Regions from separate parts of the Mesorhizobium silamurunense genome, predicted to be linked through region 2. Evidence: predicted binding sites of a transcription regulator. Region 2 holds the regulator's gene; each other region holds the start of a gene.
What was found. The regulator PhoB, encoded in region 2, activates phosphate uptake and scavenging genes when phosphate is short. The targets are predictions, from matches to a motif close to TGTCATNNANCTGTCAT.
Positions count from the first base shown of each region.

Region 1: a site for PhoB is predicted at 3,481-3,497, ahead of AU465_RS31015 (LTA synthase family protein). Genes of this name have one in related genera too.
Region 3: a site for PhoB is predicted at 1,737-1,753, ahead of AU465_RS16425 (alkaline phosphatase D family protein). Genes of this name have one in related genera too.

Region 1 covers NZ_LPVS01000103.1:83,906-94,022, forward strand. The annotation lists partial or broken gene AU465_RS30995 (fimbria/pilus outer membrane usher protein) at 1-486, shown strand, start outside; gene AU465_RS31000 (Csu type fimbrial protein) at 501-1,457, shown strand; gene fabG (3-oxoacyl-[acyl-carrier-protein] reductase) at 1,520-2,257, opposite strand; gene fabD (ACP S-malonyltransferase) at 2,317-3,270, opposite strand; gene AU465_RS31015 (LTA synthase family protein) at 3,528-5,474, shown strand; gene rpsF (30S ribosomal protein S6) at 5,799-6,287, shown strand; gene rpsR (30S ribosomal protein S18) at 6,287-6,535, shown strand; gene rplI (50S ribosomal protein L9) at 6,750-7,334, shown strand; gene AU465_RS31035 (cyclopropane fatty acid synthase) at 7,613-8,896, shown strand; gene AU465_RS31040 (YnfA family protein) at 8,968-9,291, shown strand; gene AU465_RS31045 (small ribosomal subunit Rsm22 family protein) at 9,293-10,117, shown strand, end outside.
Region 2 covers NZ_LPVS01000070.1:200,965-211,081, forward strand. The annotation lists gene AU465_RS20250 (ROK family transcriptional regulator) at 1-27, shown strand, start outside; gene AU465_RS20255 (hypothetical protein) at 524-736, opposite strand; gene phoB (phosphate regulon transcriptional regulator PhoB) at 1,061-1,750, opposite strand; gene phoU (phosphate signaling complex protein PhoU) at 1,770-2,477, opposite strand; gene pstB (phosphate ABC transporter ATP-binding protein PstB) at 2,495-3,298, opposite strand; gene pstA (phosphate ABC transporter permease PstA) at 3,295-4,146, opposite strand; gene pstC (phosphate ABC transporter permease subunit PstC) at 4,150-5,136, opposite strand; gene pstS (phosphate ABC transporter substrate-binding protein PstS) at 5,202-6,260, opposite strand; gene AU465_RS20290 (response regulator) at 6,771-10,117, opposite strand, start outside.
Region 3 covers NZ_LPVS01000057.1:3,231-13,347, reverse strand. The annotation lists gene AU465_RS16435 (TetR/AcrR family transcriptional regulator) at 1-195, opposite strand, end outside; gene AU465_RS16430 (MFS transporter) at 274-1,557, shown strand; gene AU465_RS16425 (alkaline phosphatase D family protein) at 1,826-3,400, shown strand; gene AU465_RS16420 (hypothetical protein) at 3,655-3,924, opposite strand; gene typA (translational GTPase TypA) at 4,137-5,966, shown strand; gene AU465_RS16410 (DUF1062 domain-containing protein) at 6,018-6,644, opposite strand; gene AU465_RS16405 (YciI family protein) at 7,048-7,371, opposite strand; gene AU465_RS16400 (peroxidase-related enzyme) at 7,975-8,538, opposite strand; partial or broken gene AU465_RS16395 (NAD-glutamate dehydrogenase) at 8,664-10,117, shown strand, end outside.

The DNA.
Region 1 (10,117 bases), on a different contig from region 2:
TTCGCCGTCGTCGAGGTCGGTGCCCCGGATGTCGATGTCCAATTCCAGAACCGGCCGGTTGGAAAGACCAACCGGCAAGGGCGTATTCTGGTCCCTGGCCTCAACTCCTATGAGCCGAACACGGTTTCGATCGATCCCAAAAACCTACCTGTCGATGCGGATGTTCCGGCCACCAAGGAAGTCGTGATGCCGGCCGATCGCAGTGGCGTGGTCGTAAAGTTCGGGGTCTCGGAGGCGCCAGAAGCGGCGCTGGTCACCCTGGTCGACAGCAGCGGCGCTCCGCTGGAGGCCGGTCTGAAAGGTCGTGTCGAAGGCGGCTCGGAAGAATTCGTCATCGGCTATGATGGTCAGGCCTACATTCGTGGCCTCAGTGCCCAGAACGCGGTCATGATCGACCGCCTGGATGGCACCTCATGCCGGGCCGACTTCCCTTATAAGCCCCAACCAGGTCAGCAAGTGACCATCAAGGACGTAGCCTGTCGCTGAAAACAGGAGAAAAAATGCTCCGCACCATTATCCTCTTGCGCATTATCATCCTCTTGGCCATCGCCCCGATTCCATCGCTCGCCTGGGCGCAAAGCTGCGCCTTTGGCGTTTCCAGCATGGACTTCGGCCCGGTCGATACGCTGTTGAGCAGCCAAACCAACTCAACCGCGACAATCAGCATGAATTGCACGGGAACCGCCGGTCAGCGCATCCTGATTTGTCCGAATCTCGGGGCTGGCACCGGAGGCGCATCTTCGGCAACAGCCCGCCAGATGTTGAGTGGCGCCAACGCCCTCAACTATCAGCTTTATTCGGATTCGGCGCGCAGCGTGGTTTGGGGCTCTTATGCCTGGGCTTATTCTTCCCGCCCGCCGCCTTTGGCGCTGACGCCGAATGCCTTGGGCACGGCAACTGGCACTGCCACTATTTACGGCAAGGTGTTTGGTAGCCAGGGAACAGCGCCACCGGGAATCTATCTGTCGACGTTTTCCGGTTCAGATGTCGAGTTCCGCTATCGTTATAATACCGCCAACAGCTGCGACACAGGTGCGGGCACCCTGGCGGCAAGTCCAACCTTCACCATAAATGCGTTGGTCGCTGCCAATTGTCTCGTGTCGACCCATGACATTGATTTCGGATCGACGGGGGCTCTCAGTGCCAATGTCGATACCACCGGCCAGGTTTCGGTCACCTGCACGCCGGCAGCGGCTTACACTGTCTCGCTGAACGGCGGCACGACCGGTTCGCCTCCAGCGGCGCGCAAGATGTCGAAGGGCGCGGAAACCGTGACTTATGGCCTCTACAAGGACGCTGATCGAACTCAGCCCTGGGGGGATGCGGCTGGCAGCACGGTCCCGGGAACCGGAAGCGGTATAGCGCAAAACTTGACCGTCTATGGCCGCGTGCCGCCACAGGCAACCCCGTCAGCCGGCGTCTATACCGATACGGTCGTCGTCACGGTCACCTACTGAGGCATCAGGGCATTGGCGGCAGCCATCGATTCTGCCGTTTGTGAAATGCCGCCGACCGTGTCTCAAATCATCGCCATGCCGCCATTCACATGAATGGTCTGGCCGGTGACGTAGGCCGCTTCGTCCGAGGCGAGATACGCGACCGCCGAAGCAACCTCGGCGCTGGTGCCCATGCGCTTGGTGGGAATCGCCGCCATGATCGCCTCCTTCTGCTTGTCGTTGAGCTTGTCGGTCATGGCCGATTCGATGAAGCCCGGGGCGACGCAGTTGACGGTGATGTTGCGGGTGGCGATCTCCTGCGCCAGCGACTTGGAAAAGCCGATCATGCCGGCCTTGGAGGCACAGTAATTGGTCTGGCCGGGATTGCCGGTGACGCCGACCACGGAGGTGATGTTGATGATGCGGCCATGGCGGCGGCGCATCATCGGATGGGTGAGCTCGCGGGTGAGCCGGAACACGGCGGTGAGGTTCACCTCGAGCACCTGATCCCAGTCGGCATCCGACATGCGCACGAACAGGCCGTCCTTGGTGATGCCGGCATTGTTGACCAGGATGTCGACGCCTTCGAGGTCGGCCTCCGCCTTCTGGCCGAGCGCCTTGACCGCATCGCGATTGGTCAGGTCCGCCGGAAAGAGTTTCACGCGCTCGCCCAGCTCGCCGGCCAGCGCTTCCAGCTTCTCCACACGGGTGCCGTGCAGGCCGACGATGGCGCCCTGGCTGTGCAGCACCCTGGCGATCGCCTCGCCGATGCCTCCCGATGCGCCGGTGACGAGCGCCTTGCGGCCGGTCAGTTCGAACATTTTCATCTCCCGATTTCAGAGAGCACCCTTCGCACGGATGCGATCAAATCGCCAGCGTGTCAGCCCAACGCGGCCAGCGCTGCCTCGACTTCCGCCGCCGTGCCGATGGCACCGGTGGCGATGTCGCGGTTGATGCGCCGCGCCAGGCCCGACAGCACCTTGCCGGCGCCCACTTCATAGAGCGTCGAGACGCCGTTGGCGCCGAACCATTCCACCGTCTCGCGCCAGCGCACGCGGGCAACCACCTGCTCGACCAGGCGGCGGGCAATCTCGTCCGGATCGCAGGTCGGGGTGACGGTGACGTTGGAGACGATGGGAACCACAGGAGCGCTCTTGGCCACCCCGGCGAGCGCCTCGCGCATGATGTCGGCGGCGGGCGTCATCAGCGCCGAATGGAAAGGTGCCGAAACCTGCAGCATCAGCGCCCGCTTGGCGCCCTTTTCGGTGCAGAGCTTCGCCGCCAGCTCGACGGCCGCCTTGGCGCCGGAAATGACGAGCTGGCCGCCGCCATTGTCGTTGGCGACCTGGCAGACCGCTCCTTTGGCCGAGCCTTGTGCCGCTTCCGCGCAGGCGGCTTCGACATCGGCCTGCTCCAGCCCGATGATTGCCGCCATGGCACCCTCGCCCGCCGGTACCGCAGCCTGCATGGCGTTGCCGCGGGTGCGCAGCAGCCGCGCTGCATCGGCGACCGACACGAAGCCGGAGGCGGCAAGCGCTGAATATTCGCCGAGCGAATGGCCGGCGACGTAACCCACCTTGTCCTTCAGCGAAAAGCCTCCCGCTTCCATCGCCCTTAGCGCCGCAAGCGACACCGCCATCAGCGCCGGCTGCGCGTTGGCCGTCAGCGTCAGGGTTTCTTCCGGTCCTTCCCAAATCAGCTTCGACAGCTTTTCGCCAAGTGCAGCGTCAACTTCCTCGAAGACGCGGCGCGCCTCGGGAAAGGCATTGGCGAGATCCTTGCCCATGCCGACGGCCTGGCTGCCCTGTCCCGGAAAGGTGAATGCGACGGCCATTTTAGCGTCTCCAACGGCTTGTTTTTCCCTGCCTCTGGCGCAAGGCGGACGGCCAAGTCAAGCCCGCAGGCACCAGTTCAGCACCTATTTCGGCTGGGAAATCGGCCGAGTTCCCTGTTCCGAAAGGCTTTTTGGCGATCACACCTGATGAAAACCGCTCACGAATCGTTTGCTGGCTCTTCTTATTTCCGCCACAGGCGCTAGCTTTGCGTGACATTTCGATGACAGTGGCGTGACGCGTGTGGAAGACGCGTGACATGGGCCGGGGAAGCAAAGTGGCTAGGATCAGGAAAGGCGCGGCCAAACCCGCGCCGCAATTTTTGGAAGACGATCCGTCCACCGGCTATCTGCCGGGGCGGAGATGGCCGATTGTCCGCTACGGACTCGCGACGCTGCTTGCCTCCGCCCTTCTGGTGTTCGCCATCGAATGGATCGTGCGCGGCGACTTCTTCGGCACGGTCGACTTCTTCCTGCAGCCCTTCAAGCCCGGCTGGACCACTATCATCGTCTTTTCGCTGGTGCTGATCGGGCTCGACGCCATACTTGGCCGCAGCCACCAGAGCCTGATGATCGTCGCGCCGCTGACGCTGGCATTGGCCTTTGTCGGTCACCAGAAATCGCACTATCTCGGCGATCCGCTCTATCCGACGGACTTCCTTTACGCGCGCCAGATCATGGCGCTGATGCCGCTTCTGGTGCGCGAGCGCCCCTGGACGGCCGTACTGCTTGCGGCGGCGATCGTCGCCAGCCTCGCGCTGCTCGTCTACGGCTGGCGGCTCTGGCGCCGGCGCGTGCCGATCCTCAGCCGCAAGGGACGGCTGGCGCGGCTGACGCTGACCGTGCCGCTGCTCGCCTTCTTCGTCTCGATCATGGACTACGCCACCTTCTCGTGGACGCGCGACAGGCTGCAGATCATCCCGATTATGTGGGACCAGAAGGAGAACTACGCCTCCAACGGCTTCGCGCTCGCCTTCGCGATGAACGTGCCGATGGCGCATGTCTCGGCGCCGCCCGGCTATTCCGACAAGACGATGGACGCGATCGCGCGTCCCGAGGTCGCCGCCTCGATGCCGGACCAGAAGCCCGACATCATCGTGGTGATGAGCGAATCCTTCTGGGATCCGACGGAGCTTCCCGGCGTCAGCATCAAGCCAGATCCGATCCCGACGGTGCGCGCGCTGCGCTCGGGCTCGATGTTCTCGCCGGAATTCGGCGGCATGACCGCCAATATCGAGTTCGAGGCGCTGACCGGCTTCTCCAACGCCTTCCTGCCGGCCGGCAGCATTCCCTACCAGCAATATGTGCGCACGCCGACGCCGTCGCTGGCGACCTTCCTGAAGAGCGAAGGTTATAGGGCGCGCGCCATCCACCCGGGCACCAACTGGTTCTGGAACCGAGGCGCCGTCTACGCCGATTTCGGCTTCAACGACTTCCGTTCGGAAGAGACACTGCCGCCGATGGAGAAGCGCGGGCCGCTCGCTTCCGACGCGGCGATGACCGACGAGATCATGCGCGAGGCCGATGCCAGCGAGGACCCGGTGTTCCTGTTCGCTGTCAGCCTGCAGAACCACGGGCCTTACGAGCCCTACCGCTACTACAATCCCACCCATGCGATCGACGCGCCGATCAGCACCTGGGCGCGGGAATCTCTGCTCTCCTACGCCGAAGGCTCGGCCGATGCCGATCGCGGCCTGCAGCGCCTGATCGAGTGGGCAAAGAAGCGCGAGCGGCCGACCATCGTCGCCTTCTTCGGTGATCATCTGCCGCCGCTCGGCCCCGTCTATGTCGAGACCGGCTTCCTCAAGGACAATGTCGCGCCGCGCAAGGAGCCGACGCCGGAAGCGGCGCTCGAGCATCACGACACGCCGCTGATCATCTGGTCGAACCGCTCCGGCCCGGTGGAGAACCTGGGCTCGGTAAGCCCGGCCTTCCTGCCTTACCATATCCTCACCACGGCCGGGATTTCCCACCCCTATTACACCGGCTTCCTCGGCGCGCTGCGGGAGCGCTACCGGGTGGTCGACCGCAACCTTTTGCTGTCGCCCTCCGGCGAGGCGACGCCCGATTGGGCGAGGCAGAAGAAGATCGATCCGGCAATCAACGATTTCCGGCTGATCCAGTACGACATGATGTTCGGCAAGCGCCGCGTCGCGCCCGACCTCTTCCCCGAAACGGTCGCCCCGCTCGTCGCCCACACCAGCTGAGCCGGCCACCAATCCACGAGCGCCGGAGACTTTCGGCCCTGCGGCATCGTGGGATCGCCGACCCTGTCTCCCGCGCTTGCCTTCCTGGCAAATTGCTGTATAGACGCCGGCAATCTGCCGGTCCTTGCTGGGGGCTGAACGGAGGGCCGTGGCTTTAGAAGGCCACGTCATGAAGCCAGAAGCGCTTTTGGCCTCCCGTGTCTCCGCTCTCGACCGTCTCGTGATGCTCCTTTCTTCCCCGCTCCGTCGCGACCGGGTCAGACAAGTTGCAGAGGCTTAGCCGCGAGGGCCGGTAAGAGAAACGAAGAAAGGCAGAAAAACATAATGGCTCTTTACGAACATGTGTTTCTTGCCCGGCAGGACCTGTCGCAGCAGCAGGTTGATGCGCTTGTCGAACAGTACAAGGGCGTCATCACCGCCAATGGCGGATCGGTCGGCCGGATCGAGAACTGGGGACTGAAGTCCCTTACCTACCGGGTCAAGAAGAACCGGAAGGCTTACTACACGCTGATGGACATCAACTGCCCGCCGGCCGCGCTCAACGAAATGGAGCGCCAGATGGGCCTGTCGGAAGACGTCCTGCGCTTCCTCACCATCAAGGTCGAGGCGCATGAGGAAGGCGCCTCCGCGATGATGCAGAAGCGCGAAGAGCGCTCCGAGCGCGGCAGCTTCGGCGATCGCGACCGTGGCGATCGTGGCCCGCGCTCGTTCGGCGATCGCGGTGACCGTGGCCCGCGTTCGTTCGGCGACCGTGATGGCGGCGACCGCGGTCCGCGCCGTCCGCGCGAAAACGTTGAAGGGGGTGCAGAATAATGGTCGACATCAACCAGATCCCGACCCGGCGCCCGTTCCATCGCCGCCGCAAGACCTGCCCGTTCTCCGGCGCCAACGCCCCGAAGATCGACTACAAGGACGTGCGTCTGCTGCAGCGCTACATTTCCGAGCGCGGCAAGATCGTGCCCTCGCGCATCACGGCCGTCAGCCAGAAGAAGCAGCGCGAGCTCGCCAAGGCGATCAAGCGCGCCCGCTTCCTCGGCCTGCTGCCCTACGTGGTTCGCTAAGCTGAAGTATTGATGCGGGCGGCTTGCCGCCCGCTTCAACCCCACGGCGACGGGCGCCGCAAGGGTAGGTTCAAATCCCGAGTTGAGGCCATAAACCTCTAACTGCCGCGACAGGCAGGACAGCGACACCGGGCGAAGTCCCTTTTTGCTTCCTGACCTGTTCCAAAAGAATCCGACGTCATCCCCGATGGCGCCAAACCGAAGGAACGAAACCATGGAAGTCATTCTCCTCGAGCGCATTTCCCGCCTCGGCCAGATGGGCGACACCGTCAAGGTCAGGGACGGGTTCGCCCGCAACTTCCTGCTGCCGCAGGGCAAGGCGCTGCGCGCCAACGAAGCCAACAAGAAGAAGTTCGAGGGCCAGCGCGCCCAGCTCGAAGCCCGCAACCTGGAGCGCAAGTCGGAGGCCTCTGAGATCGCCGAGAAGCTCGACGGCAAGAGCTTCATGGTCGTGCGCTCGGCCGGCGAGACCGGCCAGCTCTACGGCTCGGTGTCGACCCGCGACATCGCCGAACTCTTGACCGCGGAAGGCTTCACCGTCAGCCGCAACCAGATCGAGCTCAACCAGCCGATCAAGACCATCGGCCTCTCCAATGTCGCGATCGCGCTGCATCCGGAAGTCGAGGTCACCGTGACGCTCAACGTCGCCCGCTCGGCCGAAGAGGCGGAGCGCCAGGCCAAGGGCGAGATGCTGACGACCGCCGAAGCCATCTATGGCGAGGACATCAACGACAACGCTCGGCCGGAGAATTTCTTCGACCCGAGCGCCGAGTTCGAAGGCGGCGAAGACAACGCCTGATCAACGGGGCTTGATCGACAAAGGCCGGAGCACTGCTCCGGCTCGCAGGCCTTCCAGAATTTCTGGACTAATGCCCGGGCACACGACCCGGGCATTTTTATGCCAAATGGAACTTTTCGAACCCCTATATCTTGAGGCAAACTATAGCGTCGCGCGTCCTTTGGACGCAGAAATGACGCCATAGTACCTGTGACTTTCGCGCAGGGCGCTCCCGAAACCGGTGCCGTTTTCGGGCCACGCGTTTGGAAGTCAGCCTGACTTTGAGGGAACATTTGGTCATGAATATTCTTTTGAAGCGCATTCTCGACCGCTTGGTGCGCACAGGCAATCTCAAGGTCACCGGGCCGAAGGGCTCGGCCGTCACCTTCGGTGACGGCAGCGGCGAGCCGGTGCACATGCACATCAAGACCAGGCATGCCGAGCGCGCCATTAGCTTCGACCCGATGCTGGCTGTGCCGGAAGCGTATATGGACGGCGAACTCGACATTCTCGAGGGTGGCGTGCTTGGCATGATGCGCATTGCCTTCCAGAACATGGGCAGCGGCGGCATCGACGCCACCTGGTCGAAGGCGATCGAAGGCCTGCGCCATGCCTTCCGCCGCCTGCAGCAGATCAACACCGCCTCGCGCTCGCGCCGCAATGTGCAGCGCCACTACGATCTCTCCGGCGAGCTCTACAAGCTCTTCCTCGACGAGGACATGCAGTATTCCTGCGCCTATTTCGAACAGCCCGACATGACGCTGGAAGAGGCGCAGGTCGCCAAGAAGCGCCACATCGCCGCCAAGCTCAGGCTGAAGGCCGGCCAGACGGTGCTAGACATCGGCTCCGGCTGGGGCGGGCTCGGGCTTTATCTCGCCAAGGCCTTCGACGTCGACGTGCAGGGCGTGACGCTTTCGACCGAGCAGCACGGCGTCGCCACCGACCGCGCGCATGCGCTTGGCCTGCAGGACAGGGTGCATTTCGAGCTCAAGGACTATCGCGTGCTGAACGAGCGCTTCGACCGCATCGTTTCGGTCGGCATGTTCGAGCATGTCGGCGTCAATCACTATCGCACCTTCTTCGACAAGGCGGCGACGCTGCTCAAGCCCGACGGGGTGATGCTTCTCCACACGATCGGCCGTTCCGGCGTGCCGTGGGCGACCAGCGCCTTCGTTCGCAAATACATTTTCCCGGGCGGCTACATCCCGGCGATGTCGGAGGTGATGCCGGCGATCGAGAAGTCCGGCCTAGTCGTCACCGACATCGAAATCCTGCGCCTCCATTACGCCGATACGCTCAAGCATTGGGGCGAGCGCTTCGCCGCCAACCGCGACAAAGCGAAAGCGATCTATGACGAGCGCTTCTGCCGTATGTGGGAGTTCTACCTCGCCGCCTCGGAAGCCGCCTTCCGCTGGCAGGACCTGGTGATCTTCCAATTCCAGATCGCCAAGAAGAACGACACGCTGCCGATGACGCGCGACTACATGGCCAAATGCGAGAAGGCGCTGGAGCTGCGCGATCTCGGCCACCAAGAGCCGGCGACGCCGGCGGCCAAGCCTACCCGCCGCAAGAAGGTGGAATAGAACCTCGGCGATTGCCGCTTGCCATTGCGGCCTGACGCCATGAAAAAGGTCTCGTTCGCGAGGCCTTTTTCATGACGTACTTGATCTACATCGCAGCCGCGCTTGCCGAGATCGCCGGCTGCTTTTCGTTCTGGGCCTGGTGGCGGCTGGCGAAGTCGCCGCTCTGGCTGGTGCCGGGTCTGGTGTCGCTGGCATTGTTCGGCTTCCTTTTGGCGTTGGTCGAAACGAACGCCGCCGGCCGCGCCTACGCCGCCTATGGCGGCATCTACATCGCCGCTTCGCTCGGCTGGCTGTGGCTGGTCGAAGGCGTGCGCCCCGATCGCTTCGACCTCGCAGGCGCCGCGCTCTGCATCGGCGGCGCCTCGGTCATCCTGCTCGCGCCAAGAGGAGCCTGAAGTGGAACTGCCCGCCCCACTCCGGCAAGGCGTCGACAGCCTGCTCGAGAAGGTGCCGCTGCCGGCGCTGAAACAGGCCGCGAAAAAGCTTTCCGAGCGCTATCGCGCCGAGCTACGCGACGGCCGCCTGCACATGGCGGAAGACATGGCGGTGAAGGCTTACCTGGCGACCAGGCTGCCCGCCACCTACGCCGCCGTCCGCGCCAGCGTCGGCGCGCTGACCGATGCCTGTCCCGATTTCCAGCCGAAAAGCCTGCTCGACATCGGCGCCGGACCTGGCACCATGCTTTGGGCCACGGCTGAGGCCTGGCCTGAGCTCGAACAGGCGGTTCTGGTCGAGGCGAGCGCCGCGGTGCGCAAGGTCGGCCAGTCGCTGGCCGCCGGCGCGATCGCCGTCCGGACCAATTGGATTGCCGGCGACGCCACCATCGATCTCGTCGGTCTCGAGCCCGCCGACCTCGTCAGTGCGACCTATGTTCTGGACGAGATCGTGCCCGCCTCGCTGCCGAAGCTCATCGACCGGCTCTGGCGGTTGACGGCCGACTCGCTGCTGATCGTCGAGCCCGGCACACCGGCCGGCTGGCAGCGCATCCTCGTCGCGCGATCGCAGCTCATCGAGGCCGGCGCGCATGTCTCGGCGCCTTGCCCGCACGAGGCGCCCTGCCCGATTGCGCCGCCCGACTGGTGCCACTTCTCGCGGCGTGTCGCCCGCTCGCGCCTGCATCGGCTGGCCAAGGACGCCGACGTGCCATGGGAGGACGAGAAATTCATCTATCTCGCCGCCTCGCGACATCCTGCGCCGGCGCGCACGGCGCGGGTGATCGCG
Region 2 (10,117 bases):
CAGACGAGACACAGCGCGACAGGGTGAACCCTATGCCCGTCGACGCTTTGAAAGCGCCCGCCACAAATCGGCTTCATCTGTGATGCCGTCTTGAAAGAGGCCGATCACATCCCGAGCGAGTTCTTCTCTCTGATCTTTGTCCTTTAGGGCTAGCCGGCGCTCGGTGCACAGCCTGTCAAATACCCGCTGGAGCGTATCCAGATCAGCGGGACCGAACACTCCGCCGTGGCCTGAGAGAGGCATGACAGCCGCCCTCGATAACCCTGCCTATATTCTGCCACCAACAGCGCCGCTCGAAAAGGCGATTCAATCCGTACCAGTCCGAAGCCCGACTTAAATGGTCGCGGCTCAACGCCAGCATTTTCCAGGAAAGGAAGTCGAGTTCATCCGCTGGCATGGAACCGGCCCCGTCCGTCCGGGTTGACCAGATGGTCCGGCCTGCTTTCTTTCTGGTGACACAGGATCGCAGGCCGGACCATACACGGGGAGTAGCCGGCTACTCCCGGTGCGGGCTAGACCTTTTCTAGACCAAGTCGTAATCGCTGGCCTTCGGCATAGACCATAGCGAAGGTCTCAAGCTCGAATGAGGTGCGGCATAGACCATAGCGAAGGTCTCAAGCTCGAATGAGGTGGTGGCTTCTCCACCATCCTCGATCACCCGAACGAACCATTCGCCGCAGGTTTCAATCACTTCGATTTTGGGGGATTTGGCTTCGTTTCTCCGGACGTTATCCATCGCAGCTCTCCTCAGGGAAGCAATGGGAAACGTCGATTTTTATAAATCCAGATCGGCGTTTTTCAATATCAAAATATGCTTACGGAACGATAACGCGCGACGGTCGTTATTGTTATTCGCCAATAGAGCCGGAGAGGAGCAAGCCGGTCGACGCTATCGTTCAGCTGCTTGTTAAAGATACCGGCATTCCCGAAAATCAAGCGCTCGAACTCATCTTCCCGATGGGCTTGAACTGAACTCGCTTGTGCGCGAGGCGAAGATCATCAAATCCGGTCGGTAAACGGGCTGGTCGCAGGCCGGCCGCACCTGCATATCAGCGCATCGTTAATCTTCCCTGATCGCGTAGCCCGCCCCGCGGATGGTCCGGATCACGTCCGGCATGCGGCCGTTGTTGACCGCCTTGCGCAGGCGTCCGACATGCACGTCGACCGTACGCTCGTCGATATAGATCGTCTCGCCCCAGACATTGTCGAGCAACTGGCTGCGCGAGAACACCCGGCCGGGATGGCGCATCATGAATTCGAGCAGCCGGAACTCGGTCGGGCCGAGCCTGATCTCGCTCTTCTTGCGGTAGACGCGGTGCGATTCACGGTCGAGCACGATGTCGCCGACCTTGAGCACGCTGGACAGCACTTCCGGCTTGGCGCGGCGCAACAGCGCCTTGACCCTGGCCATGAATTCCGGCGTCGAGAACGGCTTGACCAGGTAATCGTCGGCGCCCGTCGAGAGGCCGCGCACCCTGTCGCTTTCCTCGCCGCGCGCGGTCAGCATGATGATAGGCAGCCGTTCTGTCTCGGGCCGCATCCTGAGCCGCCGGCAAAGCTCGATGCCGGAAACCGCCGGCACCATCCAGTCGAGCACCAGAAGGTCGGGCACGTTCTCCTGCAGGCGGATCTCGGCTTCGTCACCGCGGGTAACCACCTCGACCTGATAGCCCTCGGATTCGAGGTTGTAGCGGAGCAGCACCCCCAGCGGCTCCTCGTCCTCCACCACCATGATGCGTGGCGCGATCATATAGCAGGTACCTTCGCTGTCAGGCCGCCGGCGCCGACATCGCCGTTTCGTCCTGTTTCGGACGGTTCGCGGGCAATTGCGTGCCGGTCAGCACATAGTAGGCGTTCTCGGCGATATTGGTCACATGGTCGCCGATGCGCTCCAGATTCTTGGCGCAGAACAGAAGATGCGTGCAGGCCGTGATGTTGCGCGGATCCTCCATCATGTAGGTCAGCAGCTCGCGGAAGACGGAGGTGTATTTGACGTCGATGCGCTCGTCGTCGTTCCTGAGCTTGGCGAGCGCCGCGGCGTCGCCCGCCGTGTATTCCTCGATCACGCCCTGGACCTGGATCAGCACCAGTTGCGCCATCGAGTCGATGGAGTGCGATAGGTCGCGCGGCGCGGCGCTGACGCCGACGGAGCCGACGCGCTTGGCGATATTCTTGGCAAGATCGCCGATGCGCTCGAGATCGCCGGCCATGCGGATCGCGCCGACCACGCTGCGCAGGTCGTCGGCCATCGGCTGGCGTTTCGCGATCAGCGTGATGGCGCGATCGTCGAGCTCGCGCTGCCGCGCGTCCATGATGGCATCGTCGGAGACCACGCGCTGCGCCATCGCGTTGTCGGAGTTCAGCAGAGCCTTGGTCGACGCGCCGACCATCGAGCCGGCAAGATCGCCCATGTCACGGATGAGCTGGCTGATCTGCCTCAGATCCTCGTCGAAGGAAGCGACCGTATGGGCCATGATTGTGTCCTCGTATGAACTCAGCCGAAGCGGCCGGTGATGTAGTCCTGCGTGCGCTTCTCGCGAGGCGAGGTGAATATCTTCTCGGTCCGGTCGAACTCGACCAGCTCGCCGAGATACATGAACGCCGTCTGCCGCGACACGCGCGCCGCCTGCTGCATGTTGTGGGTGACGATCACGATCGTGTAGTCGGCCTGCAGCTCGTCTATCAGCTCCTCGATCTTGGCGGTCGACAGCGGATCGAGCGCCGAGGCCGGCTCGTCGAGCAGGATGACCTCCGGCTTCACCGCTACCGTGCGGGCGATGCAGAGCCGCTGCTGCTGGCCGCCGGAGAGGCTGAGGCCACTGGCATTGAGCTTGTCCTTGACCTCGTTCCAAAGCGCCGCACGCTTCAGCGCCTGCTCGACGCGGTTGTCCATCTCGGCCTTGCTGATCTTCTCATACAGCCTGACGCCGAAGGCGATGTTCTCGTAGATAGACATCGGGAACGGAGTCGGCTTCTGGAACACCATGCCGATCTTGGTCCTGAGCAGATTGAGATCCTGCGAGCGGTCGAGGATGTTCTTGCCGTCGAGCAGCACCTGACCCTCGGCGCTCTGCTTCGGGTAAAGTTCGTAGATGCGGTTCAGCACGCGCAGCAGCGTCGACTTCCCGCAGCCCGACGGTCCGATGAAGGCGGTGACGCTGCGCTCCGGCAGCGACAGGTTGATGTCCTTCAGCGCCTTCGACTGGCCATAGTAGAAGTTGAGGTTCTTGACCTCGATCTTAGCCTTCTCGACGGCCGTCTCGGCTACGTTAAGGTCGGTGGACAACATCGGTTTCATCTGTCCTCTCTGCGTCCGGTAAGGCTGCGGGCGAAAATGCTCAGCCCGAGAACCGTCAGGGTGATTATGAGTGCGCCCGTCCAGGCCAGCTGCTGCCATTCCTCATAGGGGCTGAGCGCAAACTGGAAGATGGTCACCGGCAGGCTGGCCATCGGCGCGTTGAGATTGCTCGACCAGAACTGATTGTTGAGCGCGGTGAAGAGCAGTGGCGCCGTCTCGCCCGAAATGCGGGCGATCGCCAGCAATATGCCGGTGACGATGCCGGAAAGCGCGGCGCGATAAGCGACGGAGCGGATCACCACCCAGCGCGGCGCGCCGATGGCGGTGCCGGCTTCGCGCAGCGCGTTGGGCACAAGGTTGAGCATGTCCTCGGTGGTGCGCACCACGACAGGGATCACCAGGATGGACAGCGCCACCGCGCCGGCGATCGCCGAGAAATGGCCCATCGGGCGCACCAGCAGCTCATAGACGAACAGGCCGACGATGATCGACGGCGCCGACAACAGGATGTCGTTGATGAAACGCACCACCGTGGTGAGACGCGAGAAGCGACCGTACTCGGCCATATAGGTTCCGGCGAGCACGCCGATCGGCGTGCCGACGATGATGCCGATGATGGTCATCACGATGCTGCCGTAGATGGCGTTGAGCAGGCCGCCGGCGTCGCCGGGCGGCGGCGTCATTTCCGTGAACACCGAAAGCGAGACGCCGGACAGGCCCTTATAGACCAGCGCGCCAAGGATCAGCGCCAGCCAGGCAAGGCCGATGCCCGCGGCGATGACGCACAGCGCCATCATCACGCCATTCTTGCGCTTGCGTCTCTGATGAAGCGACATGGCTACCGACATCGGTCAGGCTCCCGTGCGGCTATCGATGCGCAACAACATGTAGCGCGCGATGGCGAGGATGATGAAGGTGATGATGAAGAGGATCAGGCCGAGCGACACCAGCGAGGATGTGTAGAGCTCGCCATCGGCCTCGGTGAACTCGTTGGCGATGGTCGCCGAGATCGTCGTTCCCGGCGCAAACAGCGAGGCGCTGATGCGGTGTGCGTTGCCGATGACGAAGGTGACGGCCATCGTTTCGCCGAGCGCGCGGCCAAGACCGAGCATGACGCCGCCCATGATGCCGACGCGAGTGTAGGGAATGGTCACGCGCCGGGTCACTTCCCAGGTCGTGCAGCCGATGCCATAGGCCGATTCCTTGAGCACCGCGGGCACCGTATCGAACACGTCCTTGGTGATCGAGGTGATGAAAGGCAGAACCATGATGGCAAGAATGAGCGATGACGTCAGCAGGCCGATGCCGTAAGGCGGACCAGCGAACAGGCTGGAGAGGCCCGGGACGTTGTGGAAGACGTTGATGATGAAGGGCTGCACCGTCGTCTGCAGGAACGGCGCGAAGACGAACAGACCCCAGATGCCGTAGATGATCGAGGGAATGCCGGCGAGCAGCTCGACCGCAATGCCGATCGGGCGCCTGAGCGGGCGCGGGCAGAGCTCGGTGAGGAAAATGGCAATGCCGATGCCGATCGGAACCGCGATCAGGATGGCAATGGCCGAGGTGACGACGGTGCCGTAGATGGGCGCGAGAGCGCCGAAATTCTCGGTGACCGGGTTCCAGGATTCGGTGGTCAGGAAGGAGAAGCCGAACTTCGACAGCGCCTGCCATGAACCGGTTATCAGCGAGATGGCGACGCCGCCGAGAAGAACCAGCACGAGGATGGCGGAAAGGCGCGTGGCCGTCCGGAAGATCGTGTCGGTGAGCGCAAAGCGCCGCACTGTCGCTTCTCTGGTCCGCATGGCGGACGGTGTCACGGCTTCGGAGACGGCAGTCATCTAGCCCCTCGCATTTCGAAAGAGAGACAGGAGGGCGCCGGAAGCGCCCTCCTCAATTCCGCAAATTACATCCCCGAGAACAGCGGCTTGCCGTCCTTGTCGACGATGTCCTTGCCCCACATTTCCTCGACGCTCTTCACGACCGCGTCCGGCATCGGAACGTAGTCGAGCCCGGCAGCCATTTCGTCGCCCTTGGCGTAGGACCAGGCGAAAAACTTCAGTGCTTCGGTCGTGGCCGCCGCATCGTCGGGCTTCTTGTAGAGGAGGATCCAGGTAGCGGAGGTCATCGGCCAGGATTCGGCGCCGGCCTGGTTGGCCAGGATGACGCCGTAGCCCGGCTGCGAGCTCCAGTCGGCATTGGCCGCGGCAGCCGAGAAGGCCGCTGCCGTCGGCTCGATCTTCTTGCCGTCCTTGTTGATCAGGTCGGTGTAGGTCAGCTTGTTCTGCTTGGCGTAGGCGTACTCGACATAGCCGATCGCACCGCCGGTCTGCGAGACGTTGTTTGCGACGCCTTCATTGCCCTTGGCGCCGATGCCCACCGGCCACTCGAGCGCCTTGTCGACGCCGACCTTCGACTTCCAGTCGGCGCTGACGTCGGCCAGATAGTAGCTGAAGTTGAACGTGGTGCCCGAGCCGTCCGAGCGGTGGACGACCGCGATCGCCTGGTCGGGCAGCTTGAGATCGGGATTGAGCTTCTTGATCGCTTCGTCGTTCCAGTTGGCGATCTTGCCGATGAAGATGTCGGCCAACGTCGGGCCGTCGAGCACCAGTTCGCCCGGCTTGATGCCTTCGAGGTTGACGACCGGAACGATGCCGCCCATCACCATCGGGAACTGCGCGAGCCCGGTGGACTCCAGTTCATCGCCCTTCAGCGGCGCGTCGGAAGCGCCGAAGGTCACAGTCTTGGCTTTGATCTGTTTGATGCCGCCGCCGGAGCCGATCGACTGATAGTTGAGACCGGTGCCGGTCTCCTTTTTGTAGGCATCGGCCCACTTCGCGTAGATCGGATAGGGGAAGGTGGCGCCGGCGCCCGAGATATCGGCCGCCATCGCGGCGGAGAGGGAAAGCGTGGATGCCGCAGCCATTGCAATCGCAACGGCCGCCGAGCGGATGAAATGTCTCATGTGGCCTGCTCCTGTTCGGAATATGGTCTTTCGGCACCCGTTCTATCGGCGCCCGGTGAGCGCAATAGCCCTCGATTATTACAGTCGCATGACAGTTTCGTGTCAGCCGGGTAACGCCTGAACGGGGATGCCTGGAGGGCCTGCGTCCGCCTTTTGCGGACCAGCCGGAGTTTGCCGCGGGAATCAGTAACTTGTCTGACTTTTGAATCAAAAATTATCCCGGCGGCCGGATCACGGCCGCCGGGAAATAAAATCCGGACGAGAGCGCGTTGCCTGTGCGCCAGAGCGGATCATGGCCTAGCCATCGCCGAAAACAGGGTCCGTTGGGGTAGAGTCGACGCTGTTCCTTGCCGGCGGTCGCTGCTCCCGCCCGTAACCGAAGGGCGGAATCGACAGTGACCATTGTCCCGACTTGGCCTTCGTTTTGTATGGTGCGATCACACCATATGCCCGCGTCCGGTCTGCGGACGATGCCCGTGGAGGACGACGCCGCGAAGCAGAAAAAGGCTGTTAGCCGGCGCTGCGCCGGACTTCCGCGTCCGACCCGAGCCATCTTTCGAGCTTCTCGAGTAGCGCCTTCGGGCTGATCGGCTTCGGCAGGTAGTCGTCCATGCCAGCTTCCAGGCAGCGCTCTCGGTCCCCCTTCAGCGCATGCGCGGTGACGCCGACGATCGGCACATGCGTCCCCGTCTCCGCTTCGAGCAGGCGGATGGCGGCGGTCGCCTCCAGGCCGCTCATCTCGGGCATCGACACATCCATCAGGATCATGCGCGGGTTGAGCTTGCCGAAGGCGTCCAGCGCCTTGCGGCCGTTGCCGACGATTTCGAACTGATAGCTGGTCTCACCCAGGATTTGCGTGAACACCAGCTGGTTCACCTCATTGTCCTCGGCGACGAGGATGTCGAGCCCGCGCTCCGCGCCGGCCGCGCGCGGACGGGCACGCGCCGGCGGCGGCTGCAGCAGGACGCGATCAGACGCCATCGTCTGCACCGTGGACGCTCGCGATGCGCCGGGCCCGGTCTCGACGCTGCCGGCCAAAGGCGGATGGATGGCCGCCGTGCTGTGGCGGTGGCGCTGGATGGTGGCGACCAGCGTCTCCAGGAGGATGGAGGAGCGCGCCGGCTTGATCAGTTGCGCATCGATGCCGAGATCGCGGTAGGCGGCGCTGGTGAGCGACTGGTCGACCGAGGTCAGCATGATGATCGGCGTATGCGCAAGGCCGGCGGTATTGCGCACGATGCGCGCCATTTCGGCGCCGGTCATGCCCGGCATCTGGTAGTCGAGCACGACGCAGTCGACAGGCACGCCGAAGGCGGCGGCGGCGATCAGCACCTTCAGTCCCTCGGCGCCGCTTTCGGCCGCGCAGGAATCGAAAGTCCACGAGGCCATCTGTTCGCTGAGGATCGAGCGATTGACGGCATTGTCGTCGACGATCAGCACGCGCGCGCCAGTCACGTCGACCGGCATGATCCGTTGCCCGCCCCGTTCTGCCCGCGGCAGCGTGACGGTGAACCAGAAGGTCGAGCCCTTGCCCTCGGCGCTGTCGACGCCGATCTCGCCGCCCATCAGCTCGACCAGCCGCGAGGTGATGGCAAGGCCGAGCCCGGTGCCTTCGTGCCGCCTCGTCGAGGAGGTGTCGACCTGGCTGAACTTCTCGAACACCAGCTTCAGCTTGTCCTCGGGAATGCCGATGCCCGTATCTGTGATCGAGATGGTGAGCCTGGTGCCAGCCGGAACCCGCTCGCCGGTGACGTCGACCAGCACGTGGCCTTCGTCGGTGAATTTCACGGCGTTGCCGAGCAGGTTGGTGACGATCTGCCTGAGGCGGCCGACATCGCCGACGAACTGTCCGTCGAGCCCGGGCTGGACGCGGACGATGAGCTCGAGGTCCTTCTCCTTGGCGCGCGTCGAGACCAGCGTCGCCACATCCTCGATTGCCTCGGCGAGGTTGAAGGGCGCCGGATCGAGCACGAGCTGGCCGGCATCGATCTTGGAGAAGTCGAGGATGTCGTTGATGATGGTGAGCAGCGCGTTGCCGGACTTGACGATGATGTCGGTGAACGTCTTCTGCTTCGGGTCGAGGTCGGACTTGGCGAGCAGCTCGGCCATGCCGAGCACGCCGTTCATCGGCGTGCGGATCTCATGGCTCATATTGGCGAGGAACTCCGACTTGGCGCGGTCGGCGAGCACGGCGCGCTGGCGCGCCTCGCTAAGCTCGGCCTCGCGCTGTTTCAGTTCCGTTATGTCCGTGGTCGACCCGATCAGATAGAGCGAGCCGTCGGACGCGATCATCGCGCCCTTGCGCGCGAACTGGTGACGCACGCTGCCGTCGGGCATCGTTACCTTTTCCTCGATCTCCTGCGTCTCGCCGGTGCGCAGCACCGCGAGATCCCCCGCCACGAAGGCCTCGCCGTCCGCGCCGAAGATCTCGACGTCGGTCTTGCCGATCGCCTCTTCCTTGCTGAAACCGGTGAGGTCGCACCAGCCCTTGTTGACGTAGAATTGCCGCAGATCCGAGCGCTTGGCGTAGATCGACACCGGCACGTTGTCGATCAGGCTGCGGAACACCTCGTTCTCGCTCATGCTTTCCTTGAGCGCCCGCTCGCGCGCCTTGACGTCGGTGATGTCGGTGCTGGAGCCGACCAGATGCACCGATCCGTCGATGGCCACCAGCCGGCTCTTGCGCGTCATCAGCTGCCGCACCGTGCCGTCGCGATGGGTGACCGGTTCCTCGACCTCGCGCCCCTTGCCCGTGGCGACGACCTCGGTGTCGTCCTGGCTGTAGCTTTCGGCGTCCTCGGCGCCGAACAGCTCGCGGTCCGTCTTGCCGATGACGTCTTCCTTGGCGATGCCGGTCAGCGCGCACCAGGCCTTGTTGACGAACTCGATGCTGAGATCGTCGGCCTTGATGAAGGCCGCCACCGGCAGCTCGTCCATGACATGCCGGTAGAGGTCGATCTGGCGCATCGAGTCGCGCAGCGCCTTCTCGCGGGCCTTGATGTCGGAAATGTCGACGCGCACGCCGATGAACGTGCCGTCATCCGTCCTCATATCGTAGACCTGATACCAGCGACCGTCGGGATTCTGGCGCTCGTAGGACGAATTGGGCAGGTGGTAACGCTTGAGTATGGCGTCGAGCCAGCGCTCTTTGTCGACGCTGTAGAGGTTGTCGATCTCGGTGTCGCCGCTCGACTGGAAATAGCCCACGGAATGACCGAGCGCCAGCGCCTCGCGGAACGTGCGGCCCGGCTGCCAGGCCGGTTTCAGGGCCGGCAACGTGTCCTGCAGCTTGCGGTTGGCGAAAACGAATTTATCGTCCCTATCATAGATGATGACGCCCGCCGGCAGCGATTCAAGCACCGTTGCGAGGTTCTTGCGTGCATCGTCGGCTTCCGTCTCGCGATGCTTCATGTCGGTGATGTCGACATAGGAGATGAGCCGCTTGCCGCCGGCAAGCGGTGCCAGCGAGGCGATCAGCGTGCGGCCGTCATTGCGCGGCAACTGCCTGGATCCGGCAAGACCTGCCCGGATTTCCGCCTCGCGCTCGGCGATGTGTCGCCGCCAGGCCGCCTCGTCGGCGCCATAGGGGTCGGCGTCGCGGCTCGCCTCCATCAGCTCGCGGAAGCCGCAGCCGACCGTGGCGCGGCGCGGATCGATCTTCCAGAAGTCATAGAAGGCGCGGTTGATGATCTCCGCCCTGAGATCGGCATCGAGGACGATGACGCCGATCGGCATCGAATCGACCATCAGGCGAAGATTGGTGAGCGCTTCCTTAGTTCCTGCCGCGTGCTGAGCTCCGGCGAATGCCTCGCCGCCGCCCACAATCGCCCTTTGAAAATCACGCGCGTCGACCGTCC
Region 3 (10,117 bases), on a different contig from region 2:
CTTCGACGGAAAGCTGCGGTAAAGGCTCGGCTTGGTGACGCCGGCACGCCTGACGATTTCGTCGACGCCGATTGCCCGGATGCCCTCGCGATAGAACAGGTCGCGCGCCACGTCGAGGATCTTGTCGGCAGCCTTCGGTGTCGACGCGGAAGGCGTCTCGTTCACCGACGTTTCAATTTTATTGTCCGATGACATTCACCAAACTCGCTTGACAATGTTACTGACCGGTACGTATGTATTCTGCCATCCCATTGCAACGTACCGGTCAGTAACATGATAGCCCAGTCCCGTCCGTTTGGCCAGCGCTACGCCTTCGTCGTCGTTGCCGTCATTTTTCTCTGCCTGCTGATCGCCGCCGGGCTTCGCTCCGCGCCCTCCGTCATGATGCTGCCGCTGGAAAACAGCTTCGGCTGGCGGCGCGACGTCATCTCGATGGCCGCCGGCGTCGGCATCCTGCTCTACGGCCTGACCGGTCCGTTCGCCGCGGCGCTGATGGAGCGCATCGGGCTGCGCCGGACGTTGCTTGCCGCGCTGCTGATCATGTCGGGCTCGACGGCCCTCAGCCTGCTGATGACTGAGCCCTGGCATCTCTTCATCACTTGGGGCGTGTTTTCGGGCATCGGTTCTGGCGCCATCGCCAGCGTGCTCGGCGCTACCATTGTCAACCGCTGGTTCAAGACCAATCGCGGCCTGGTGATGGGGCTGATGTCGGCCTCCAGCGCCACCGGTATGCTGGTCTTCCTGCCGCTGATCGCCTCGCTGGCGCAGGCCGGTGGCTGGAAGCCGGTGGTGATCGCCGTGTCGCTCGCGACCGCGGCGCTGATACCGCTCGTCCTTCTCCTGGTGCCTGAGCGCCCGGCCTCGATCGGCCAGGTGCGCTATGGCGCCGAGGCCGATGACGTGCCGCCGACATCGCCTGCATCGCAGGGCAATTTCCTGGCGCACACGCTGAACACGCTGCGCCGCGCCGCGGGTACCAGGGTGTTCTGGTATCTTTTCGCCACCTTCTTCGTCTGCGGCTTCACCACCAACGGCCTGGTCGGCACGCATCTGATCGCCTTCTGCGGCGACATGGGCATCGGCGAGGTGCAGGCCGCGGGCCTGCTGTCGATGATGGGCATTTTCGACCTGATCGGCACGACGCTGTCGGGTTGGCTCACCGACCGCTTCGACCCGCGCAAGCTGCTCGGCGTCTACTACGGCATTCGCGGCCTGTCGCTGATCTATTTGCCCTATTCCGGCTTCTCGGCGGTCAGCCTCATCATCTTCGCCGTGCTCTACGGGCTCGACTGGATCGCAACCGTGCCGCCGACGCTGAGGCTCTCCAACGAAGCCTTCGGCGACCGCAGCGGGCCGATCGTCTTCGGCTGGATCGTCGCCGGCCACCAGGTGGGAGCTGCGGCGGCGGCCGCGTTCGGCGGCACGATGCGGGAATTGCAGGGCAATTATGAGCTCGCGTTCTTGATCGCCGGCATGACGGGCATCGCGGCGGCCTGTATTTCGCTGCTGATCAACACGAGCAAGCCGGCGTTCGAGCCGGAGCCCCAGGCGGCATAAGGCATGTCGATATTCGGGTGAGGCCGGCCTGCAAATGGCAGTCTCCTGCGCTTCCGGTGCTCACGTGCTTTAAAGTACGCTCCGCTCCGGTTCTCGGGAACCACCATTTTCGACTCGGCCTGACCCGAATCTCAACACGCCTTCCCGGCGTCGATGGCAGCCTTCACCAGCCTGTTCACTGTTATCAAAACTTCATGGTTCCGATATGCGCCTGAAACATTGAGGCCCGAGCTTGGCGGTCCCGTTCAACGCCATCCCGGAGACAGCCATGAACAAGCTCTCGTTGACCCGCCGCGCTTTCGTCACCTCGGCCAGCGCCTTTGGCCTTGTCGGCGCCTCCGGTCTCGCGCTGCCCTACTATTCCCGCGCCAGCCAGCGCCCGGCCTTCACCCATGGCGTCCAGTCCGGCGATGTCGACGCCACCTCCGGCATGGTCTGGACCCGCACCGACCGGCCGGCGCGCGTGATGTACGAAGTCTCGACGACGGAAAGCTTCGCCGATGCGACAAAGCTGGCGCCGCTCGATACCTCGCCCGCCAGCGACTACACGGTGAAGCGGCTGCTCACCGACCTCGCCGGCGACCAGGATATCTTCTACCGCATGGTCGCCGCCGACCTTTCCGACATCAATGCCGTCTCCGAGCCGATCGTCGGCCGCTTCCGCACCGCGCCGGCCTCCAAGCGCGACGTGCGCTTCGCCTGGTCGGGCGACACCGCCGGCCAGGGCTGGGGCATCGACGAGACCGGCATGAAGACCTATTCCACCATTGCCAAGCACACGCCTGACTTCTTCCTGCATTCCGGCGACACGATCTATGCCGACGGCGCGATGAAGGACGAGGTCGACCTGCCCGGCGGCGGCAAGTGGAAGAACGTCGTCATGATCGACGGCAAGCGCAAGGTCGCCGAGACGCTGGATGAGTATCGCGATCAGTGGAAGTACAACATGATGGACAAGCACGTGCTCGGCCTCTCCGCCATCTGTCCGACCTTCTACCAGTGGGACGACCACGAGGTGCTGAACAACTGGTCGGATTCGAAGGATCTCACCGCCGACAACCGCTACACGGAAAAATCCATCCATGTGCTGGCGGCCCGCGCGGCGCGCGCCTTCCATGAGATGACGACGATCCGCTACGAGCCGTCGGAGCCGGGCCGCGTCTATCGCAAGATCGCCCACGGCCCGCTGCTCGACGTGTTCTTCCTCGACATGCGCTCCTATCGCGGGCCGAACGGCCCGGACATGGAGGAGACGCTGACGCCGAAGTCGCGCATGCTCGGCGAACAGCAGACCCAGTGGCTGAAGCGGGAACTGGCGAATTCCAAGGCGACCTGGAAGATCATTGCCGCCGACATGCCGCTCGGCCTCGTCGTCTGGGACGACGCCACCAAGAAAGCCGGCGCCGAGGCGGTCAGCAATGGCGACAATGGCGCGCCGAAGGGCCGTGAGCTCGAATTCGCCGATCTGCTTCGCTACATCAAGAACGCCGGCATCACCAACACGGTATGGCTTACCGCCGACGTCCACTACACGGCGGCGCATTACTACAACCCGGACAAGGCGCAGTTCCAGGATTTCAACCCGTTCTGGGAGTTCGTCTCCGGCCCGATCCATGCCGGCACCTTCGGCCCCAATAATCTCGACATGACCTTCGGCCCGGAGCTGAAGTTCATCAAGGCGCCGACTGCCGAGCAGGGCCAGAACCTGCCGCCCTCGGCCGGGCTGCAGTTCTTCGGGTTGGTGGACATTTCAGGCGCCACCGAGCAGATCACCGTGCGGCTGATGGATCGCGACGACAACGAGCTCTACAAGATCACGCTCGATCCGGTGCGGTCGGCGTAGGGGGGTTCTACGCTTCGGAGCGTACATGGGCAGAATTTTGATGCTGGAGGGACAGCACCCCCCTCTGTCCTGCCGGACATCTCCCCCGCAAGGGGGGAGATTGGCAGCTTCGGCATTGGCGCCCCTCCTCGACTATTGAGATTGGCGAAAGGCGACGCGACATCCGATCTCCCTCCTTGCGGGGGAGATGGCCGGCAGGCCAGAGGGGGGTGGGAAGGATCGCTACGCTTGTTGCATTCCTAAGACTGCGGTCGTCAGTCCGGATAGCAGGCGGCAGGAACGTTCGGCCAGACGGCGCTGTCGCAGTTGGCGGCCTTCTGACGCTGCTTGAAGGCGGCGCTGACCGGGCCGGTGACGATCGGGTCGACACCGTCAGGGGCGTCGGCGAACATCTGCTGCGCGGTTTTGGCATCAGGCGGCGAGATCGGGTCAGCTTCTCTCAGTGCAGCCGCCGACTGCGCGGCACCGGCCGCAATCAGCACGCCGAGCGCCGCCCATGCGAAAACCGCACGCAATCTGGACATTTGATCGCTCATGAACATCGAACTGCCCGGCCCCTCAAAGGTTCCGCCTTGGTTAACAGAATCATTTCACACCAAGACGTTTAAGAATCAGTGACCATGTATTTGGGGTGGGACCTCCCCTTTCGCAATTGCGAAAAACCTTGTATGAGCCGCGCAACCGAAAAAGGCAGCGCTTTTGGGCCTGCTGCCTGCAACGCTCCCGAGACCAGACAATGAACCTCCGCAATATCGCGATCATCGCGCACGTCGACCATGGAAAAACCACCCTCGTCGACCAGCTCCTGAAGCAGTCCGGCTCCTTCCGCGACAACCAGCGCGTCGCCGAGCGCGCCATGGATTCGAACGACCTCGAAAAGGAGCGCGGCATCACCATCCTGGCCAAGGCGACCTCGGTCGACTGGAACGGCACCCGCATCAACATCGTCGACACGCCCGGACACGCCGATTTCGGCGGCGAGGTCGAGCGCATCCTGTCGATGGTGGATTCGGCAATCGTGCTCGTCGATGCCGCCGAAGGGCCGATGCCGCAGACCAAGTTCGTCGTCGGCAAGGCGCTCAAGGTGGGCTTGAGGCCGATCGTCGTCATCAACAAGATCGACCGCCCGGATGCCCGCCACATCGAAGTGGTCAACGAGGTGTTCGACCTGTTCGCCGCGCTCGACGCCACCGACGAGCAGCTCGATTTCCCGATCCTCTACGGTTCGGGCCGCGACGGCTGGGTGTCGGAAAACCCGGAGGGCCCGAAGGACCAGGGCCTGGCGCCGCTGTTCGATCTCGTCGTCAAGCACGTGCCGGCGCCGACGGTGCATCCCGGTCCGTTCCGCATGATCGGCACCATCCTGGAGGCCAATCCGTTTCTCGGCCGCATCATCACCGGCCGCATCGAGTCGGGCTCGCTGAAGCCCAACCAGGCGGTCAAGGTGCTGCACCATGACGGCACGCAGATCGAAACCGGACGTATCTCGAAAATCCTGGCCTTCCGCGGCCTCGAGCGCCAGCCGATCGAGGAAGCGCAGGCGGGCGACATCGTCGCCATCGCCGGCCTGTCGAAAGGCACCGTCGCCGACACCTTCTGCGATCCGAGCGTGACCGAGCCGCTGCACGCGCAGCCGATCGACCCGCCGACCGTGACCATGTCCTTCCTCGTCAACGACAGCCCGCTCGCCGGCACCGAGGGCGACAAGGTGACCAGCCGCGTCATCCGCGACCGCCTGCTGCGCGAAGCCGAAGGCAATGTCGCGCTCAAGATCGAGGAATCGCCGGAGAAGGATTCCTTCTTCGTCTCAGGCCGCGGCGAATTGCAGCTTGCCGTGCTGATCGAGACGATGCGCCGCGAGGGCTTCGAGATCGCCGTGTCGCGGCCCCGCGTCGTCATGCAGAAGGGCGAGAACGGCGAATTGCTGGAGCCCGTCGAGGAAGTCGTCATCGACGTCGACGAGGAGCATGCCGGCGTCGTCGTGCAAAAAATGTCGGAGCGCAAGGCCGAGATGGTGGAACTGCGCCCCTCCGGCGGCAACCGCCAGCGCCTCGTCTTCCACGCGCCGACGCGCGGCCTGATCGGCTATCAGTCGGAGCTGTTGACCGACACGCGCGGCACCGCCGTGATGAACCGGCTGTTTTATGCCTACGAGCCCTACAAGGGCGAACTGGCGGGCCGCACCAACGGCGTGCTGATCTCCAACGAGCAGGGCGAGTCGGTCGCCTATGCGATGTGGAACCTGGAAGATCGCGGCCCGATGATCATCGATCCGGGCGTCAAGGTCTATCAGGGCATGATCATCGGCATCCATAGCCGCGACAATGACCTCGAGGTCAATGTGCTGAAGGGCAAGAAGCTCACCAACATCCGCGCCGCCGGCAAGGACGAGGCGGTGAAGCTGACCCCGCCGGTCCGCATGACGCTGGAGCGGGCGCTGGCCTGGATCCAGGACGACGAGCTGGTCGAGGTGACGCCGAAGACCATTCGGCTCCGCAAGCTCTATCTCGACCCGAACGAGCGCAAGCGGTTCGAGAAGTCGGCCAAGGTAATGGGCGCGGCGTAAGCCTTCCCGAAAGCGATTGGGGAGGGAGCGTCGCTCCCTCCATTTTTCATTTCAGCCGCAAGCAGCCGATATTATGGCGTCGCGATCGGGCTCGCCGGAAAGATCGATGCTGATTGCCGTGCCGTCGCGCGCCGGCCTGCGCAGGGCCTTGGCGCCATCCGGTTCGATGGCGAGCGACTGCCGCTCTTCCCAGGCCTGCAGCCTCGACCGCGAGACGCCGAGCTCTCCGGCAAGCAGACGGTCGAGCCGCAACGGTGTCGCGGCGTCGAGCCGCAGTTCGAGCCAAAGCGCTGCCGCGCATTGAGGCCCGCCGTCCAGCAGCTCTTTTCGCACCGTGACGTCGGGAAATTCCTCGACCCGCCCGATCCGCGTTCGGAGCGCCACCGGATCGAAGGCATGGCGTCGCACGAGAACCGGATCGTTGCTTTCGAGGGCCGCAAGCAGCGCCGGCTCGATGTCGCGGCGGGTGCAACGCTCAAAAATGGCGCGGTTCCAGGAGTTGTTGCAGCCGATGCAGCGATAGATCAGCCAGGCATCGATGCGCTTGCCGTTGGCGTTGACACGGAATTTTCCGCTGCATCGATAGGATCTGACGCCGCCGCAGCGATTGCAGTTGATGAGAGGTCGAGGCGCGATTTTGGGCGCGATCGCCCAGCGGATACGCAACAGTCCAGACATGCCGGTAGGCCCTTCCCGTCGGGAAGTCCGTCAGGCCGGCGATGTCCGAGATGCCCTCTTTGTTCGAGCATGATCTTCTCCGAAAACCGGATACCACTTTTCGGGATCATGCCCATGCGGGCACGGCGTGGCGAAAGGCTGCGATGTTGGAAGTCAGGCGTCGGCGGGTTACGCTCGACGGCGGCTCAGCAATGCCAAACCGGTCTCGAAACCGCCGCCTGAAGAACACGTGAAATGATGCAGGGGCCGCCAAAGCTGCGCCTGCGGTGCTTTCGGGGAGTGGACGAGACCGGCGGTTACTGAGGCAAAGTGAAGCTCGAAATGGATAAAAGGTCGACTCTTCTAGCCGTGCAACGGCGGGCAGGCAAGGCCAGTGCGCTGCCCGCCCGCGCTCGTCTGAGCGCTACATCATCTCGATGATCGGCGCGATCTCGACACTGAAGGCCGGGTTCGTCAGGATCGGGCAATCCCTGGCCTTGGCGACGGCGTCGTCGATGTCCTTCGCCTCGACGATCGTATAGCCGGCGGTCGGATTGCTGCCGCCATTGTTCTCGACCGTGCCGCCGGGCAGCACCGTCTTCGACATGCCGACAGGATTGCCGCCGTCGACGACCGCCGAGCCGAGCTTGTCGTACCAGCCGGTCCAGGCATCCATCGCCGCTTTCCGCTCGGCTTCCTCGGTCGGCATCTTGCCGGAGCCGTGATAGACATAGAGATATTTCGCCATGCTCTCCTCCATTTTTGGCGGCGTCGAACCGGCATGCGGCCACGCCGCGGGCTGATAATCGGACCAAAAAGCAGAGCAGGCAATGAGAATTCGCATCTACTAATATACGGAGGGCTGTAGCTGCAATTTCCGGTGCGGCTGTCCATCGCGGTTTGATGACTAGGCTTTGTCCAATAGGTCCATGCTGTCGGACGTGCCAACCCTTCCAGCCGGCGAAGCATCCTAAGACGCCACAACCCGCGCAACGAACCCCGACATAAAGCCAGCGAACGCCGTCACGCTGCGGGTAAATGGAAAACCCGACCCCAACATTTGTGGCTTCGGAATCGCATTCGATACACACCCAGCGTTCCGGCTCGGATCTGCCCAAAACTCCTCGCTGTCACAGATAAGATGCTCGGAACCGCACATCGTGCACGTCCGTCGCGCCCCGCCTTGATCATCGTCGGCATCGAGAAGAAACGAAGTGGAACCGCATTTGCATCGCGCGAGCCTGAAGTCGTGAACTGCATAGCCTTCGCTTGCGTAGCCGCTCAAGTATTCTGCGATATCGTTCGGCTCGCTGCCAACCCACCATTCGCCAGAAGTGTCTATTGTTATGGGTCACCGCGCCATGGCGTGGTATTCGGGGTTCGGCCGCATGTCGACCGCTGCGGCCACGCGGTTGGACATGTTGAAGAAGGCGGCGGTCGAAGCGATGTCCCAGATGTCGCGGTCGCTGAAGCCCGCCCGTCGCAACGCGGCGCGGTCGGCCTCGACGATCTTGGCCGGCTCCTCCGTCAGCTTGACCGCGAATTCCAGCATCGCCTTCTGCCGCTCGGACAGGTCGGCGGCGCGGAAGTTCATCGCCATCATCTCGCCCAGCGCCGGCTCGCCCGACAGCTGACGCACCGCCGCGCCGTGCGCGGTCAGGCAGTAATAGCAATGGTTGATCGAGGAGACGGCGACCGCGATCATTTCGCGCTCCAGCTTCGACAAGCCGGACTCGCCCAGCATCAGGTCGTTGTACATGTCGGTGAAGGCGCGCAGCTTCTTCTCGTCGAAGGCGTAGGCCAGAAGCACGTTGGGCACGAGGCCCAGCTTCTCCTCGCATTTGGCGAAATAGGCTTTCGTCGCTTCGCTGAGCTCCGCCGGGGCGAGGTCCAGCGCCGTAATCCTGTCGGTCATGTCCGTTCTCCTCGCAGGGCGAGCGTCGGTTCGATTTTCTTAAAGCGTCGTCAAACCTTTGTCGCCAAATGGCGCTCATCTGCTACCATAGTCGCAAAAGCATGTGACGGGAGGGACTTCACATCATGGCCAGCCTGAAAACCGCAAGCCAGGCGAAAAAGACCAATCCGGCAAAAGGAGGCGCGGCAAAAGGAGGCGCGGCAAGGGCGGGCGAAAAGCCCGGCAGGCTCGCCGACTATCTTCTGGCCCGCACGCCGGCCGAAGACATCGCCGCCTATGACGTCGCCGACCTCGAACGCGCCGCCGATCTCGCCGGCCGCGCGGTCGCCAGGCACAAAAAGGGCGATTGCATCATCGCCATAGACGTGGAGTCCGGCGTGACGCGCCAGGGCCGGCCGATGTCGGTCATCACCGTCGTCAACGACAACATGCCGTTCCTGTTCGATTCCATCCTCGGCGAGATCACCGAGACCGCCGGCGAGCCGCTGCTGGTCACCCATCCGGTCATCGTTGTCCGGCACGGCAAGAGCGGCGTCGAGGAGATCCTGGGCGACGGCGGCTCGGTCAAGGGCGAAACCGGCCATGACCGGCTGAGCGTCGTCCACGTGCATATCGGCCGCCTTTCGGCCGACCAGGCCGAAGCCCTTGCCGGCCGCTTGAAGAAGCTTTTGGACCAGGTGCGCGCCGCCGTCACCGACTGGAAGCCGATGCTTGCCCGCCTCGACCAGGCCATCTCGGAATTCCGCTATGCGCCGGTGCCGCTCGACAAGGCGCATGTCACCGAGGCGATCGCCTTCCTCGAATGGCTGCGCGACGACAATTTCACCTTCCTCGGCATGCGCGAGTTCAACTACACCGGCGGCGAGAAGAGCGGCATGCTGGAGCGCGCCGAAAAGCCCGGCCTCGGCATCCTCGCCGACCCCGACGTCCTGGTTCTCAGGCGCGGCACCGAGGCGGTGTCGACGACGCCGGAGATCCGCGCTTTCCTGCATGGTCCGGAGCCGCTGATCGTCACCAAGGCCAATGCCAAGTCCTCGGTGCACCGGCGCATCTATCTCGACTATATCGGCGTCAAGACCTACACCGCCAAAGGCGTGCTCTCGGGAGAGCTGCGCATCGTCGGCCTGTTCACCTCGACCGCCTACACGCGTTCTGTGATGAAGATCCCCTATCTGCGCTCGAAGGCCGAGACCGTCATCGCCAAGTCCGGCTTCAATCCGCACGACCATTCCGGCAAGGCGCTGATCAACGTACTGGAGAGCTATCCGCGCGACGAGCTGTTCCAGGTTCCGGTGCCGATTCTGAGGAAGCACGCCGAAGCCATCCTCGGGCTGATCGAACGGCCGCGCGTCAGGGCGCTGGTGCGGGCCGACCAGTTCGACCGTTTCGTCTCCATCCTCGTCTTCGTGCCGCGCGACCGCTATGACAGCGTCGTGCGCGAGAAGATCGGCACCTATCTCAAGACCGTGTTCGAGGGCCGGCTGTCGGCCTATTACCCGGCCTTTCCCGAAGGCGGGCTGGCGCGCGTGCATTTCATCATCGGCCGCTCCGGCGGCAAGACGCCGAAGGTCGATCCAGC